DNA from 2 places in the Streptomyces dryopteridis genome. Region 2 is predicted to be linked to the other one. Evidence: riboswitches for the same ligand, from Rfam matches in the RefSeq annotation. Region 2 holds a riboswitch; the other holds the start of a gene.
The links. A riboswitch is a leader RNA that binds a small molecule or an ion and turns the genes downstream of it on or off. The one in region 2 is predicted to bind S-adenosylmethionine.

Region 1: linked by a shared signal. The riboswitch ahead of thrC (threonine synthase) and the one ahead of ACN20G_RS19840 (aminotransferase class V-fold PLP-dependent enzyme) in region 2 are both predicted to bind S-adenosylmethionine.

The regions. Positions count from the first base shown of each region.
Region 1 is NZ_CP187113.1:2,524,202-2,531,716, forward strand. It holds gene groL (chaperonin GroEL) at 1-1,245, opposite strand, end outside; gene ACN20G_RS10580 (cold-shock protein) at 1,639-1,845, opposite strand; gene ACN20G_RS10585 (MoaD/ThiS family protein) at 2,268-2,546, opposite strand; gene thrC (threonine synthase) at 2,601-3,878, opposite strand; SAM riboswitch class I at 3,897-4,042, opposite strand; gene ACN20G_RS10595 (glucosyl-3-phosphoglycerate synthase) at 4,237-5,190, shown strand; gene ACN20G_RS10600 (alpha,alpha-trehalose-phosphate synthase (UDP-forming)) at 5,231-6,730, shown strand; gene otsB (trehalose-phosphatase) at 6,757-7,515, opposite strand, start outside.
Region 2 is NZ_CP187113.1:4,650,855-4,658,369, forward strand. It holds gene ACN20G_RS19825 (cytochrome b) at 1-448, shown strand, start outside; gene trpD (anthranilate phosphoribosyltransferase) at 586-1,650, shown strand; gene ACN20G_RS19835 (hypothetical protein) at 1,933-2,328, shown strand; SAM riboswitch class IV at 2,432-2,548, shown strand; gene ACN20G_RS19840 (aminotransferase class V-fold PLP-dependent enzyme) at 2,791-4,212, shown strand; gene ACN20G_RS19845 (Lrp/AsnC family transcriptional regulator) at 4,311-4,592, opposite strand; gene ACN20G_RS19850 (rhomboid family intramembrane serine protease) at 4,589-5,296, opposite strand; gene ACN20G_RS19855 (hypothetical protein) at 5,467-5,706, shown strand; gene ACN20G_RS19860 (NYN domain-containing protein) at 5,749-7,140, shown strand; gene ACN20G_RS19865 (NlpC/P60 family protein) at 7,507-7,515, shown strand, end outside.

The DNA.
Region 1 (7,515 bases), 2.1 Mb from region 2:
CACGCCACCACCGGCGACGATGCCCTCTTCGACGGCCGCCTTGGCGTTGCGCACGGCGTCCTCGATGCGGTGCTTGCGCTCCTTGAGCTCGACCTCGGTCGCGGCACCGGCCTTGATGACGGCGACGCCACCGGCGAGCTTCGCCAGGCGCTCCTGGAGCTTCTCGCGGTCGTAGTCCGAGTCCGAGTTCTCGATCTCGGCACGGATCTGGTTCACGCGACCGGCGACCTGGTCGCTGTCACCGGCACCGTCGACGATGGTGGTCTCGTCCTTGGTGATGACGACCTTGCGGGCGCGGCCCAGCAGGTCGAGACCGGCGTTCTCCAGCTTGAGGCCGACCTCCTCGGAGATGACGGTGCCACCGGTGAGGATGGCGATGTCGCCGAGCATGGCCTTGCGACGGTCACCGAAGCCCGGGGCCTTGACGGCGACGGACTTGAAGGTGCCGCGGATCTTGTTGACGACCAGGGTCGACAGGGCCTCGCCCTCGACGTCCTCGGCGATGATCAGCAGCGGCTTGCCGGACTGCATGACCTTCTCCAGCAGCGGAAGGAGGTCCTTCACGTTGCTGACCTTGGAGTTGACGATGAGGATGTACGGGTCGTCCAGGGACGCCTCCATACGCTCCATGTCGGTGGCGAAGTACGCCGAGATGTAGCCCTTGTCGAAGCGCATGCCCTCGGTGAGCTCGAGCTCCAGACCGAAGGTCTGCGACTCCTCGACGGTGATGACGCCTTCCTTGCCGACCTTGTCCATCGCCTCGGCGATGAGCTCGCCGATCTGGGTGTCGGCGGCGGAGATGGACGCGGTGGAGGCGATCTGCTCCTTGGTCTCGACGTCCTTCGCCTGCTCCAGCAGGGCGGCGGAGACGGCCTCGACGGCCTTCTCGATGCCGCGCTTCAGAGCCATCGGGTTGGCGCCGGCGGCCACGTTGCGCAGGCCCTCGCGGACCAGCGCCTGCGCCAGGACGGTCGCGGTGGTCGTACCGTCACCGGCGACGTCGTCCGTCTTCTTGGCGACTTCCTTGACCAGCTCGGCGCCGATCTTCTCGTACGGGTCCTCCAGCTCGATCTCCTTGGCGATGGACACGCCATCGTTGGTGATCGTGGGGGCGCCCCACTTCTTCTCAAGGACGACGTTGCGACCCTTGGGGCCAAGGGTGACCTTGACGGCGTCGGCGAGCTGGTTCATGCCGCGCTCGAGACCGCGCCGGGCCTCCTCGTCGAACGCGATGATCTTGGCCATGTGAAGTGGTCCTCCCGGACTGGGGTGGATTGCTCCGGACCGTGCTCCGATGCCCGCGACGGACGGCCCGAGCACCCGGCGGTTCCTTCCCGCCCGGCCCTTCGAACCTCATCGAATCGGTCCAAGTTTTTGTCACTCTCAAGGGGAGAGTGCCAACGCCAATGATTAGCACTCGCCCCCCACGAGTGCAAGCGCCTTCGGAGAACCCGCAGGTCGGCGCGGAGCACGCGCTCGGGCGGGCCGCCCCCGGGAGGCCGTGCCGCGCCGGTCGCCGCGCCGGTCCCGCGCCGATCGCGGGCCCGCCGGCCGCACAACGCGTGAGGGGCCCATCCCCCTCTGGTGGGGATGGGCCCCTCACGGGTGCCTGTCGGTCGTGGCCCGATCGCGTCGGACTCAGCCCTCGGCGTGCTTGACCATGTCCGCCTGCGGACCCTTCTGGCCCTGCGAGATCTCGAATTCGACCCGCTGACCCTCTTCAAGGGTGCGGTATCCGTCCATCTGAATGGCGCTGTAGTGGACGAATACATCCGCACCACCGTCGACCGCGATGAAGCCGTAGCCCTTCTCCGCGTTGAACCACTTGACGGTGCCCTGAGCCATGCCCAACTCCCCTATTACCGGCCCTTGCGCGGGAACGCACTTCGCGATCCCGGGTCAGAACTTGCGTCGGAACGCCTCGACCGCGGCTGAATGTATCTGCACCAACGCGGTCTGCAACAGGTCAATCCGACGAGAAATCCGGCCATACCCGAATATGCAAATAGGGTGAAACTCGGGAATATTCTCGGGCAACTCGGGCGAGACAAACGACGCCAAAGCCCCATAGCGCACACGGAGGTTGGCGCGATGTCGACGGTCTCCGGGCAATTTCACCGGGACCGGACACGTACGGGAGCGGGGGCTTCCCCAACCTTACCGCGCCCAATCAAGCAGAATTGCCCCCTCCGCTTGTCGCGGAGAGGGCAATCGACAAACTCCCGAGGCGATCCGGGAGCGCCCCCCGACGCCCCCGGACCGAGGACTCAGCAGCCGCCGGCGACCGCCGGGATGATCGAGACCCCGGCGCCGTCGGGGGTCTTGGCGTCCAGACCGCCCTCGAAGCGCACGTCGTCGTCGTTGACGTACACGTTCACGAAGCGACGCAGCTTGCCCTGGTCGTCCAGGATGCGCGCGCCGATGCCCGGGTGCGAGGACTCCAGGGAGGCGATGACCTCGGCCAGGGTCGCGCCCTCGGCGGGCACCTCGGCCCGGCCGTCGGTGTAGGTGCGCAGGATGGTGGGGATGCGGACGTTGACGCTCATGACAGGGGCCTTCCGTGAGGACGGGGAGGGGACGGGGGAGGAGCCGCGGAGGGCTCAGGCCAGACCGGCGCTCCGGAAGGCGTCCAGGTTGGGCCGGATGGTCGCGGAGGGCCGGCAGTCGGCCACCGCGTCCAGGGTCTTGAGCCCGTCGCCCGTGTTGACCACGACGGTGGTCAGCGTCGGGTCCAGCAGGCCGTTCTCGATCAGCTTGCGGGTCACGCCCACGGTCACGCCACCGGCGGTCTCCGCGAAGATGCCCTCGGTGCGCGCCAGCAGCTTGATCGCGTCCACGACCTGCTCGTCGTCGACGTCCTCGACCGCGCCGCCGGTGCGCCGGGCCACGTCGAGCACGTACGGGCCGTCCGCCGGGTTGCCGATGGCCAGGGACTTGGCGATGGTCTTCGGCTTCTGCGGGCGGACCACGTCGTGCCCGGCCTTGAAGGCCACGGAGACCGGGGAGCAGCCCTCGGCCTGCGCGCCGAAGACCTTGTAGGGCTTGTCCTCGACCAGACCGAGCTTGATGAGCTCCTGGAGGCCCTTGTCGATCTTCGTGAGCTGGGAGCCGGAGGCGATCGGGATGACGATCTGGTCCGGGAGCCGCCAGCCGAGCTGCTCGCAGATCTCGTAGGCCAGGGTCTTGGAGCCCTCGCCGTAGTAGGGGCGCAGGTTGACGTTGACGAAGCCCCAGCCCTCGCCCAGCGGGTCGCCGATGAGCTCGGAGCAGAAGCGGTTCACGTCGTCGTAGTTGCCCTCGATGGCGACGAGCTCGCCCCCGTAGACGGCGGCCATGACGACCTTGCCGTCCTCCAGGTCGTGCGGGATGAACACGCAGGAGCGCAGTCCGGCCCGGGCGGCGGCGGCGCCGACGGCGCCGGCCAGGTTGCCGGTGGAGGAGCAGGAGAGGGTGGTGTAGCCGAAGGCGCGGGCGGCCTCGACGGCGATGGCCACGACGCGGTCCTTGAAGGAGTGCGTCGGGTTGCCCGAGTCGTCCTTGACGTAGAGCTTGCCGGTGATGCCCAGCTCCTTGGCCAGGTTCTCGGCGTCCACGAGCTTGGTGAAGCCCGGGTTCAGGTTGGGCTTGTCGGCCACGTCGGCGGGGACGGGCAGCAGCGGCGCGTAGCGCCAGATGTTCTGGGGGCCCGCCTCGATCGCGGCCCGCAGCGCCTCGGGGTCGCCGAGGGGCAGGTCGTACGCGACTTCCAGCGGGCCGAAACACTCGGCGCAGGCGAAGATCGGGCCGAGGTCGAACCGGGTGCCGCACTCGCGACAGGAGAGCGCGGTGGCGGGACCGAGATCGACGGAGGTGGCGGAGGCGACAGTCTGTGCAGCCATGGCAGGCGAGGCCCTTTCTCCTCATCTTCCTCGTGGGCGCGTTTCGCCACACGAGACGGATTTGGCACCTTCCCTAGTCGGGGGACCTCGCGAATGCGCGAGAACCGACTGGAGGGTTGCCGGGGCTTCAACGGGCCGTTTCCCTCTGCCCCTCTGGATGAGCGGTATGGCGCCGGTCGCGCGCTTGCTGACGCGCCGGTGCGTTTGTGCGCGGAGGACCCCGACATGCGATGGTCCTTCGCGTTGCTCAAGACTGTAACCGAAGGCCCGGGTGGTTGAGACAGACGTCCGAACCGCGAGATGGATCACATTTCGGACCGCCACGGGCCACCGCCGACCCACCCAGGGAGTGTCGAAGGTGCTGGAAGAAGTGGAGCGTTGGCTGGCCGACCGCTCCTGGTCGGCGGCCGCGCGCCCGCTGGAGCTGCTGCTGGAGCGCAAACGGGCCTCCGGCACCACCGTCAGCGTGGTCCTGCCCGCGCTGAACGAGGAGGAGACGGTCGGGGAGATCGTCACCGCCATCCGGCGCGACCTGATCGAGGCCCCGCCCGCCCCGCTGGTGGACGAGCTGGTGGTGATCGACTCCGGGTCGAAGGACCGCACCGGCGAGGTCGCGGCCAAGGCCGGGGCCCGGGTCGTGCACCGGGACGAGATCCTGCCGCGGATACCCGCGCTGCCCGGCAAGGGCGAGGTGCTGTGGCGCTCGCTGCTGGTCACGCGCGGGGACGTGGTGTGTTTTGTCGACGCCGACCTGCGCGATTTCACCTCCACCTTCGTCTCGGGGATCCTCGGCCCGCTGCTGACCGATCCCGAGGTGGCCTTCGTGAAGGCCATGTACGACCGGCCGCTGGGCGAGCTGCCCGGCCAGGGCGGCCGGGTCACCGAGCTGGTCGCCCGTCCGCTGCTCAACCTGCACTGGCCCCGGCTGGCCGGTTTCGTGCAGCCGCTGGGCGGCGAGTACGCCGTCCGCCGCGAGCTGCTGGAGCGGCTGCCGTTCCCGGTCGGCTACGGGGTGGAGCTGGGGCTGCTGGTGGACGCGCTGCACACCGTGGGCCTGGACGCGTTGGCGCAGGTGGACGTGGGGGTGCGGGCGCACCGGCACCAGGACGGGCAGGCGCTGGGCCGCATGGCCGCCGCCATCCACCGCACCGCCGAGGTGCGCCTGGACCGCCGGCACCTGGTCCGCCCGGAGCTGGTGCAGTTCGAGCGGACGGCGGAGGGCTTCGCGCCCCGCAGCCACCCGGTGGACACGGTGGAACGGCCCCCCATGACGGAGATCGCCGAGTACCTCGGACGCCGCCACGTGGCCTGACACACGTTTGCCCGCCGGCCGCCCCGGCCAGGATCGCCACATGGCCCACGAAGCGTCCCCCTCCCCCGCCGTCCCCTCCGCCCCCGACGCCGGCGGTGCCCGGGTCCTGGTCGCCGCCAACCGCGGCCCGGTCTCGTACCTCCTCGCCGAGGACGGCGCCCTGACCGCGCGGCGGGGCGGGGGCGGGCTGGTCTCGGGCCTGTCGGCGGCCCTCGCCGAGCGGCCCGGGGCCCGCTGGATCTGCGCGGCCCTCTCGGACGCGGACCGCGAGGCCGTGCGGCGCGGGATCGCCGAACCGGGCGTCCGGATGCTGGACATCGATCCCACGATGTACGACGCCGCGTACAACGGGATCGCGAACTCGGTCCTCTGGTTCGCCCACCACGGCCTGTGGAACACCCCGCGCGAGCCCGTCTTCGACCGCGCCTTCCACACCGACTGGGAGCGCTACGTCGCCTACAACGAGACCTTCGCCGCCGCGCTCGCGGAGGAGGCCGGGCCCGGCGCCGCCGTCCTCGTGCAGGACTACCACCTCGCGCTGGTCCCCGGGCTGCTCCGGGAGCGCCGCCCCGACCTGCGGATCGCGCACTTCACCCACACCCCGTGGGCCGAGGACGCGACCCTGCGGCTGCTGCCGCCGGCGGTCCGCGAGCAGTTGCTGTGGGGGATGCTCGGCGCCGACGTGCTCGGCTTCCACACCGGGGCATGGGCCGGCGAGTTCCTGGCCGGCGCGGCCCTGGACGGGCCCGGCGGGCGGGCCGTGGCCGTGCCGGACCCCAGCGGTCCGCACGTGGCCCACCAGCGCGCCGGCGCCCCCGGCCCGCGCCGCACCCGCGTGGTGCGCCACCCGCTGGGCGTGGACGCCGACGAGCTGCGGGCGCTGGCCCACCGCCCGGAGGTCGACGACCGGCTCGCGGCGCTGCGGGCCGAGGTCGGCGATCGGCTCACGATCGTCCGGGTGGACCGCACGGAGCTGTCCAAGAACATCCTGCGCGGGCTGCTGGCCTACGCCGAGCTGCTCGACGAGCGGCCCGAGTGGCGCGGCCGGGTGGTCCACCTGGCCTCCGCCTACCCCTCGCGGCAGGACCTGGCCGCCTACCGCGACTACACGCACGCGGTGCACGAGCTGGCCGGCGAGATCAACGAGCGCTTCGGCACCCCGGACTGGCAGCCGGTGCTGCTGTCGGTGAAGGACGACTTCACGCGGTCCCTGGCCGCGTACCGGCTCGCGGACGTGGCCCTGGTCAACCCGGTGCGCGACGGCATGAACCTGGTCGCCAAGGAGGTCCCGGTGGTCTCGGAGGCCGGCTGCGCGATCGTGCTGTCCACCCGGGCGGGCGCGTACGAGGAACTGGCGGGGGACGTGTTCGCCGTGGAGCCCTTCGACGTGAGCGCGACCGCGCGGGCCCTGCACGAGGCGCTGTCGCTGCCGGCCGAGGAGCGGGCCGAGCGCACCAAGCGGCTGGCGGCGACGGCCACGGCCCTGCCCCCGGCCGCCTGGTTCACGGCCCAGCTCGCGGACCTGGCCGAGCTCGACTGAGACCGGGCCCGGCCCCGGACCCCGGCTCAGCCCACCGCGTCGGCCAGAGTGCGCAGGAAGGCGGCGACGGCCGGGGGCCCCGGAAGGACCAGGTCGGCGCGGCCGGCGAGTTCGGGGACCGGGTGGTCCTCGCCCGGGGCGGCGGCGCCCGAGCACAGCAGGAGGCCGGGCAGGCCGTCGGCGCGGAGCTTGTCCACGGCGGCGAACGCGGCGAGGTCGCCGAGGTCGTCCCCGGCGTAGACGACGGCGCGCGCGCCGGTCTCGGCGAGCAGCGCGGTCAGGGCGGCGCCCTTGTCGGCGCCGGGCGGGCGCAGTTCGAGGACGGCGCGGCCCGGTTCGACGATCAGGCCGTGCCGGCGCGCCAACTCGCCGAGGGGTTCGCGCAGGGCCTCGAACGCGGCCTCGGGGTGTTCGGCGCGGCGGGTGTGGACGGCGAGCGCCCGGCCCTTCTCCTCGATCCACGTGCCCCGCCAGGCCCCGATGGAGTCGAGGAACCCGGGCAGTTCGGCGCGGACGGCGGCGACCCCGGGGTGCTCCTCGGGGGCGCGGAGCTCGCCGGTGGCGGCGTCCCAGCGTTCGGCGCCGTAGTGGCCGAGGACGACGAGGTTCTCCAGGCCGGGGACCCCGGCGAAGCCGCCGTGGCGGACGGCGACCCCGGCCGGCCGGCCGGTGATCACGGCGACGGCGGCCACCTTGGGCGCGAGGGCCGCGAGGGCGGGCACGGCGTCGGGATGGGCGCGGGCCCGGTCGGGGTCGGGCACGATCTCGGCGAGGGTGCCGTCGAA
Region 2 (7,515 bases):
GGTGGGCGGCGGCAACGACATGTTCGCCCAGTACTTCCACCTGTCGATCAACTCGATCACCTGGTTCGTCCGGATCGGCTTCTTCGCCGTCCCGGTCATCGCGTTCATCATCACCAAGCGGATCTGCCTCGGCCTCCAGCGCCGGGACCGGGACAAGGTGCTGCACGGTCGCGAGACCGGCATCATCAAGCGTCTGCCGCACGGTGAGTTCGTCGAGATCCACGAGCCGCTCCCGCAGGGCCAGCTGCACACGCTGACCTCGCACGAGCAGTACAAGCCGGCCGAGATCGGCCCGACGGTCGACGAGAACGGTGTCGAGCGCAAGGTCGGCGCGATCGAGAAGTTCCGCGTGAAGCTCAGCAAGGGCTTCTACGGCGAGGGCAACCAGATCGAGAAGGCCACCGCGGAGGAGTACAAGGAGATCCAGAGCGGCCACGGCCACCACTGATCCCCACCTGATTCCCCGCTGATCGGATCGCCACGGCGAGAGCCCCGTCCACACCACGGACGGGGCTCTTCGCCGTAACCGGGACTGGTTAGGCTTGGGGCCGACTCTTTTCGGCACTGTGGACCCTGGAGCGGACCATGAACGTTGTGACCCCGGCAGGCGGCGACAGCGTGGCGGACCGTGCGTGGCCCGGTCTCCTCGACGCCCTGCTGACCGGTCGTGACCTCGGCGCGGACGACACCGCGTGGGCGATGGAACGGATCATGCGGGGCGAGGCCACCAACGCCCAGATCGCCGGGTTCATGGTCGCGCTGCGGGCCAAGGGCGAGACGGTCGCCGAGATCAGCGGCCTGGTGCGGGCCATGTACGCGCACGCCAACGTGATCGAGGTGCCGGGCGCCACCGTCGACATCGTCGGCACCGGCGGCGACGGGGCCAAGACCGTCAACATCTCCACCATGTCCGCGATCGTGGTGGCGGGCACCGGCGCGAAGGTCGTCAAGCACGGCAACCGGGCCGCGTCCTCCTCCTCCGGCGCCTCCGACGTGCTGGAGAAGCTGGGCGTCAACCTGTCCCTGACGCCGCGCCGGGTCGCGGAGGTCGCCGACGAGGCCGGCATCACCATGTGCTTCGCCGTCACCTTCCACCCCGCGCTGCGGCACGTGGCCGGGGCCCGCCGCGAACTCGGCATCCGCACCACCTTCAACGTGCTCGGCCCGCTCACCAACCCGGCCCGGGTCCGGGCCCAGGCCACCGGCGTCGCCGACGCGCGGATGGCGCCCATCGTCGCCGGGGTCCTCGCCGAACGCGGCTCCTCCGCGCTGGTGTTCCGGGGCGACGACGGCCTCGACGAGCTGACCACCACCGGCGGCAGCCGGGTGTGGTGGGTCCGGGACGGCTCCGTCACCGAGCAGCCCTTCGACCCGCGCGAGGTGGGCATCGAGCTGGTGGACATCTCCGCGCTGGCCGGCGGCGACCCCTCCCACAACGCCGACGTGGCCCGCCGCCTGCTGGCCGGCGAGACCGGCCCGGTGCGCGACGCGGTCCTGCTGAACTCGGCCGCCGCGCTGGTGGCCCTGGAACCGGGCACCGGCAGCCTGGAGAGCCGGATCAGGGAGGGCATGGCGCGGGCCGCCGAGTCCATCGACTCGGGCGCGGCCAGGACCACCCTCGACCACTGGGTCACGGCCACCAACTCCTGACCCGCACGCCGAACGCCCCCGACACCGCCGCACCGCCGCGCGGAGCCGGGGGCGTTCGGCGTGCGCGGGGCACCGGGCCGCACGCGCCCGGGTTGACGTCGTTCACCCTCGGAGCGCCCCGAATCCCGACCGCCCCGAAGGCCCCGCGCGGCCAGGGGACGAGGTCGCGCGGTACGCGCCCCCGACGATCACGACGGCGGGGCCCGCGAGGTGCGCGCGACGGAGGCATGTGCCCGTGACACTGGTCCCTTCGTCGTCGCACGTCCCCCGCGAGGAGAGACCATGACCGGCCCCGTGCCCCCCGCTCGGGAGTTGTTGTCCGCCGAGAGCTTCGGGGCCGTCGTCGCCACGGTCCTCGACGGGGACCCGGCCCTGGGCCGGGAGCGGGCCGAGCGGATGGTGGAGGAGGCGCTGAAGTTCGTGGTCGTGGCCGCCGGCGCCCCCGTGTGCCGGCTCGCGCCCGCGCCCGAGGTCGACCGGGGCTGGCGGGCCCTGGCCGCGCACACCCCCGTCTACACCGCCCTGTGCAGCCTGCTCGGCCGCTACCTGCCGCACCGCCCGCTCGCCGAACCCGCCGTCGACCCCGAGGGGGTGCGGCGGGCCGTGGCGTTGATCACGGTCGCCGGGTACGTGCCCGACCGGGAGTTGTGGGACATCTCGCCGCAGAACCGCCCCTGAACCCCGCCCCGTCCCGCCCCGTCCCGCCCCCCGTCCGAGACGGACGTCCGGATGGCGGACAGGGGGCTTGCGCGCGGGCGATCCTGTGGCAGGATTTCCGGCAGGTCACGAGTGACAGCGTTTTGGCCCCGGCTTGCTGTCCGGCAACCCTCCGTCCGTGGCGGGGTGCCCCGGGTGATGACCAGGCCGCGCGCCACAAGGCGCGGGGCAAGCGCGGACCCCTCGATCACCAGGGGTCCTGGTCACCGAGGAGCGTTTTTTCGTGAGCAAGCGAATGCGATAGGGGCACAGCCCCCACTTCACCCTCGAACCCGGGTCCACCGACGCGCGTCGTACGCGCCCACCCGGCCCACGAGGACGTCACCCCGTGCCCACGCGGCCCGATCCCCCCTCGGATCGCCCTGCCGCCGCGCGCCCGGGTCACCCGAAGCCGTCACGCCTGCCCTCCCGGGAGAGAACGCCATGTCCGCGTACCAGAACACCGCCGCCGCCGCCGTCGCCCCCGCCGCCACCGTCCCCGCCCCGGCCCTCGCCCCCGCCGCCGAGGAGCCCGCCTGTGCCGCGCCGCTCCCCGTCCTCGGCCGCGACGTGACCGTGCCCCTGGTCACCGGCGGCGAGGTGGTCTACGCGGCCCTCGACTACGCGGCCAGCGCCCCCGCCCTCCAGCGGGTCTGGGACGACGTGGCCGCCTACGCCCCCTACTACGGCAGCGTGCACCGGGGCGCCGGCTACCTCTCCCAGCTCTCCACCGACCTCTTCGAGCAGAGCCGCGCCACCGTCGCCGAGTTCCTCGACTGCCGCCCCGCCGACCAGGTCGTCTTCACCCGCTCCACCACCGACTCCCTCAACCTGCTCGCCCGCGCCCTGCCCGCCGACTGCCGCGTGTTCGTCTTCGAGACCGAGCACCACGCCTCGCTGCTGCCGTGGAACGACGAGCACGTCACCTACCTCAGCGCCCCCCGCACCCCCGCCCAGGCCGTCGAGATCCTGGAGCGCGCCCTGTCCGAGCGCGAGCCCTACGGCCCGGCCCTGGTGTGCGTGACCGGCGCCTCCAACGTCACCGGCGAACTGTGGCCGGTGCGCGAACTCGCCGCCGCCGCCCACGCCCACGGCGCCCGCATCGTCCTCGACGCCGCCCAGCTCGCCCCCCACCACCCCGTCTCGGTCCGCGACCTCGACGTGGACTGGGTCGCCTTCTCCGGCCACAAGCTCTACGCCCCCTTCGGCTCCGGCGTCCTCGCCGGCCGCGCCGACTGGCTCGTCGACGCCGAGCCCTACCTCGCCGGCGGCGGCGCCTCCAAGACCGTGGCCCGCCGCGAGGACGGCGGCGTGGACGTGGAATGGCACACCACCGCCGCCCGCCACGAGGCCGGCTCGCCCAACGTGATCGGCGTGTACTCCATCGCCTCCGCCTGCAAGGCCCTCACCGAGGCCGGGTTCGACACCCTCGTGGCCCGCGAGAAGCGGCTCATCGACACCGTCCGCACCGGCCTCGCGGAGGTCCCCGAGGTGCGCGTGCTCTCCCTGTTCGGCGACGACGCCGAGCGGGTCGGCGTCATCTCCTTCGTGGTCGACGGTTGGAACAGCTCCCACTTCGCCGCCGCCCTCTCCGCCGAGTACGGCATCGGCGTCCGCGACGGCCTGTTCTGTGCCCACCCGCTCGTGCGCACCCTGCTCGGCAGCGCCCCGCAGGAGCCCGGCGAGTGCGGCGCCCCCGAAGGCGCCCCGGGCGAGCGGTCCCTGAACGCGATCCGCGTCAGCTTCGGCGCCGGCACCCCCGACGAGCACGTCGAGCGCTTCGTGCGCGCCGTCAAGGAGCTCGTGGCCGACGGCGCCCGTTGGCAGTACCGCACCGTCGAGGGTCGCTGCGTCCCCGCGGTCTGAGCACCCCGCACGGGAGCGGAACGCACGAACGCCGCCGGGCGGGACCGAGGTTCGTCCTCGGTCCCGCCCGGCGGCGCGTGCGCGGCGCGGAGCTCGGCTCAGGCGTCCAGGCCGATGGCGAACGCCGCCTCCAGATCGTGCTGCGAGTAGGTGCGGAACGCGACGTGCGTGTCCGTGGCCTCCACGCCCGGGATCTTGCTGATGCTGCCCGGGATGATGTCGGCGAGGTCGTCGTGGCGGGCGACGCGCACCAGGGCGATCAGGTCGTAGGTGCCCGTCACCGAGTACACCTCGCTGACGCTCTCCAACGCCGCGATCGACTCCGCGATCTCGGGGATCCGGTCCACGCTGGTCTTGATCAGGACGATCGCGGTGATCACGGCTGTTGTTCTCCCTCGACGGCCGGGACTGGCACTGGTCCCGCCACTCTAACGCCACGCCCCCGCCGCACCCACGCCCACGCGAAGCCCAGGGAGAACCCCGCCACGTGCGCCAGGTACGCCACCCCCGGCCCCGCGCCCGCCCGGTGCGCCGCCCACCCCTGGAGCCCGAACCAGCACAGCAGCACCAGCCAGGCCGGGAACCGCAGCGGCAGGAACAGCAGGAACGGCAGCACCGTCGTGATCCGCGCCTTCGGGAACAGGTACAGGAAGGCCCCCAGCACCGCCGAGATCGCCCCCGACGCCCCCACCAGCGTCTGGTCCGAGGACGCGTGCGCCGCCGCGTACACCACCAGCGACAGCGCCCCCGTCAGCACGAAGAACACCAGGAACGCGCACCGGCCCAGCCGCTCCTCCGGCAGCCGGCCGAACACGTGCAGGAACAGGCAGTTCCCCAACAGGTGCAGCCAGCCCCCGTGCACGAACAGGGCCGTGAACGGGGTCAGGGCCGCCCGCGTCGAGCCCGTGAACAGCTCGTCCGGCACCACGCCCCACCGCCGGTAGTAGGCGGTGCCCGCCGCGAACAGGGCGTCGCCCGTCCCGTAGGAGGGGTTCAGACCCGAGGCCGGACCCACCACGAACACCACCGCGCACACCGCGATCAACAGCCGCGTCACCACCGGCCCCCGCAGCAGTTCGACCATGGACCGAGGATGCCGCACGGGGCACGAAACGGACGCCTCGCCCCGCCGCGTCCCGCATTGAGGACCGCGAGCCCACGGGCCCGCCGCAGGCCGTAGGGTGACTGACGGCGCAGGGACCCCACCCCGCGCGTTTTAATTGACACGACGTTGCGATTGACAAGGACGGCCCGATGACGGTTCCCCTGCCGACCGACACCACCCGGTGGCGCTGCACCCTCTGCGGCAACCTCACGCGTTTCGACGTGACCCGCTCGTCGAAGGTCGTGGAATACGTCCACCTGGACCTCGCCGGGGAGCCGAAGGTGGAGGAGCGCGAAGTGGTCAGTGAGACCATCGAGTCGGTCCGCTGCCGCTGGTGCAACGCCGTGGACCAGATCGAACTCGTGGACAGGCCGGGCGCCGACTCCTGAGGGAGCGAGGCGCCGGCACAAGGGAAACGGTAGGGGTGACGGATTGTGGAACCGACGGGCGGTGCCGATCCGGCCGGTGCGGCCGGAGGGAGCGGTGACCCCGGCTCCCCGGCGGACGCCGCGGAGGTCCTCGACCGTCCGCTGCCCGAGGGCGTGCGCCGCCGGGTCGTGGCACTGGTCTCGGACGCCTTCGGCGGCCTGACCCTCGCCGACCTGCCGGCCCCGCTGCGGCAGTACGCCCGCTTCACCCCCACCCGGCGCGTCAAGTTCGCGGGCACCGCGATGGCCGCCGCCGTGGAGTCCGACCCGGTGTTCCGGGGCCGCGTCGCCGAACGGCTCCGCGAGGCGCAGCCCGAACTGTGCGCGGCCCTGGACACCGGCGTGCCCCCGGCCGCCGCCGACCCCCTCGACGTGGCCGCCGCCGTCTACCTGCTGCGCCCCGCCGGCTGGGTCAAGGCCCTCACCGCCGCCGGCGAGGAGGCCCAGCGCGTCGACGCCGAACGGCACGACGAGGAGAGCCGGCGCGAACTGGAGCGGCTGCGCGAGGAACTCGCCCAGGCCCGCGACCAACTCCGCACCGGCGAGGGCACCCTGCGGGCCGAGCTCGACACCGCCCGCAAGGAAGCCGAATCGCTTCAGCGCAAGCTCCGCAGCGCCCTCAACGACGTCAAGCGCGGCGAGGCCGCCCTGCGCAAGCACGGCGCCGAGATCGACGCGGTCCGCGCCGAGGCCGCCGCCCAGGTCGCCGCCGCCGAGAGCGAGACCCGCCGCGTCAAGGCCCGCCTGACCGAGGCCGAGTCCACCGTGGAGGCATCCCGCCGGGCCGTCCGCGAGGGCCGCAGCGTCGAGGACATGCGACTGCGCCTGCTCCTGGACACGGTGCTCGACGCCGCCCAGGGCCTGCGCCGCGAGCTGGCCCTGCCACCGCTGTCCACCCGGCCCGCCGACACCGTCGACGCCGTCGAACCCGGCCGCATGACCCCCAAGGACATCGCCAACCGCGCCCTGTCCGACACCGACCCGGCCCTCCTGGACCAACTCCTCGCCCTGCCGCAGGCCCATCTGGTCGTCGACGGCTACAACGTCACCAAGACCGGCTACCCGACCATGCCGTTGGAGAAGCAGCGGCTGCGGCTCCTGGGCGGGCTGTCCATGCTCGCCGCGCAGACCGGCGCCGAGATGACCTGCGTGTTCGACGGGGCCGAACTCGCCGCCCCCGTGCTGCTCGCCCCGCCGCGCGGGGTGCGGGTGCTCTTCTCCAAGCCCGGGGTCACCGCCGACGAACTGATCCGCCAGCTCGTGCGGGCCGAACCCCCGGGCCGGCCCGTGGTCGTCGCCTCCACCGACCGCGAGGTGGCCGACGGGGTCGCCAAGGCCGGGGCCCGCCCCGTCGCCTCCGCGCTCCTCCTCAAGCGGCTCGCCCGCGTCTCCTGACCGGCCCGACCCCCTCGGCCCGCCCCCTCCGGAGTGACGTTTCACCAGGTGGGGCCGGGCCGGGCCGGCCGACGGGGTCGCACCACCCGCCCCACCGGCCCGTCCCGACCCGCCCGTGTCGCCCGGGCGCGCCGTACACCCCCCATCCGAGGGAATCCCGCGCCGCCGCGCTGACCCGCCCGCCACGCCCATGACCTGCGCCCCCGCCCGCCCGGGGCCCACCGGCGCCCCGAACGGGCCCCGCGCACGTCGTTGGTCGGGCCCGCGGCCCGCCGCTACTGTGTGCCGGCGCGCGACCCGCCCGGTCACGGGCCGTCCACGGGGACGGTCCCGGTCGGCCGTTGCGCGGAAGGGAGCGCGCCCCCCGTGACACAG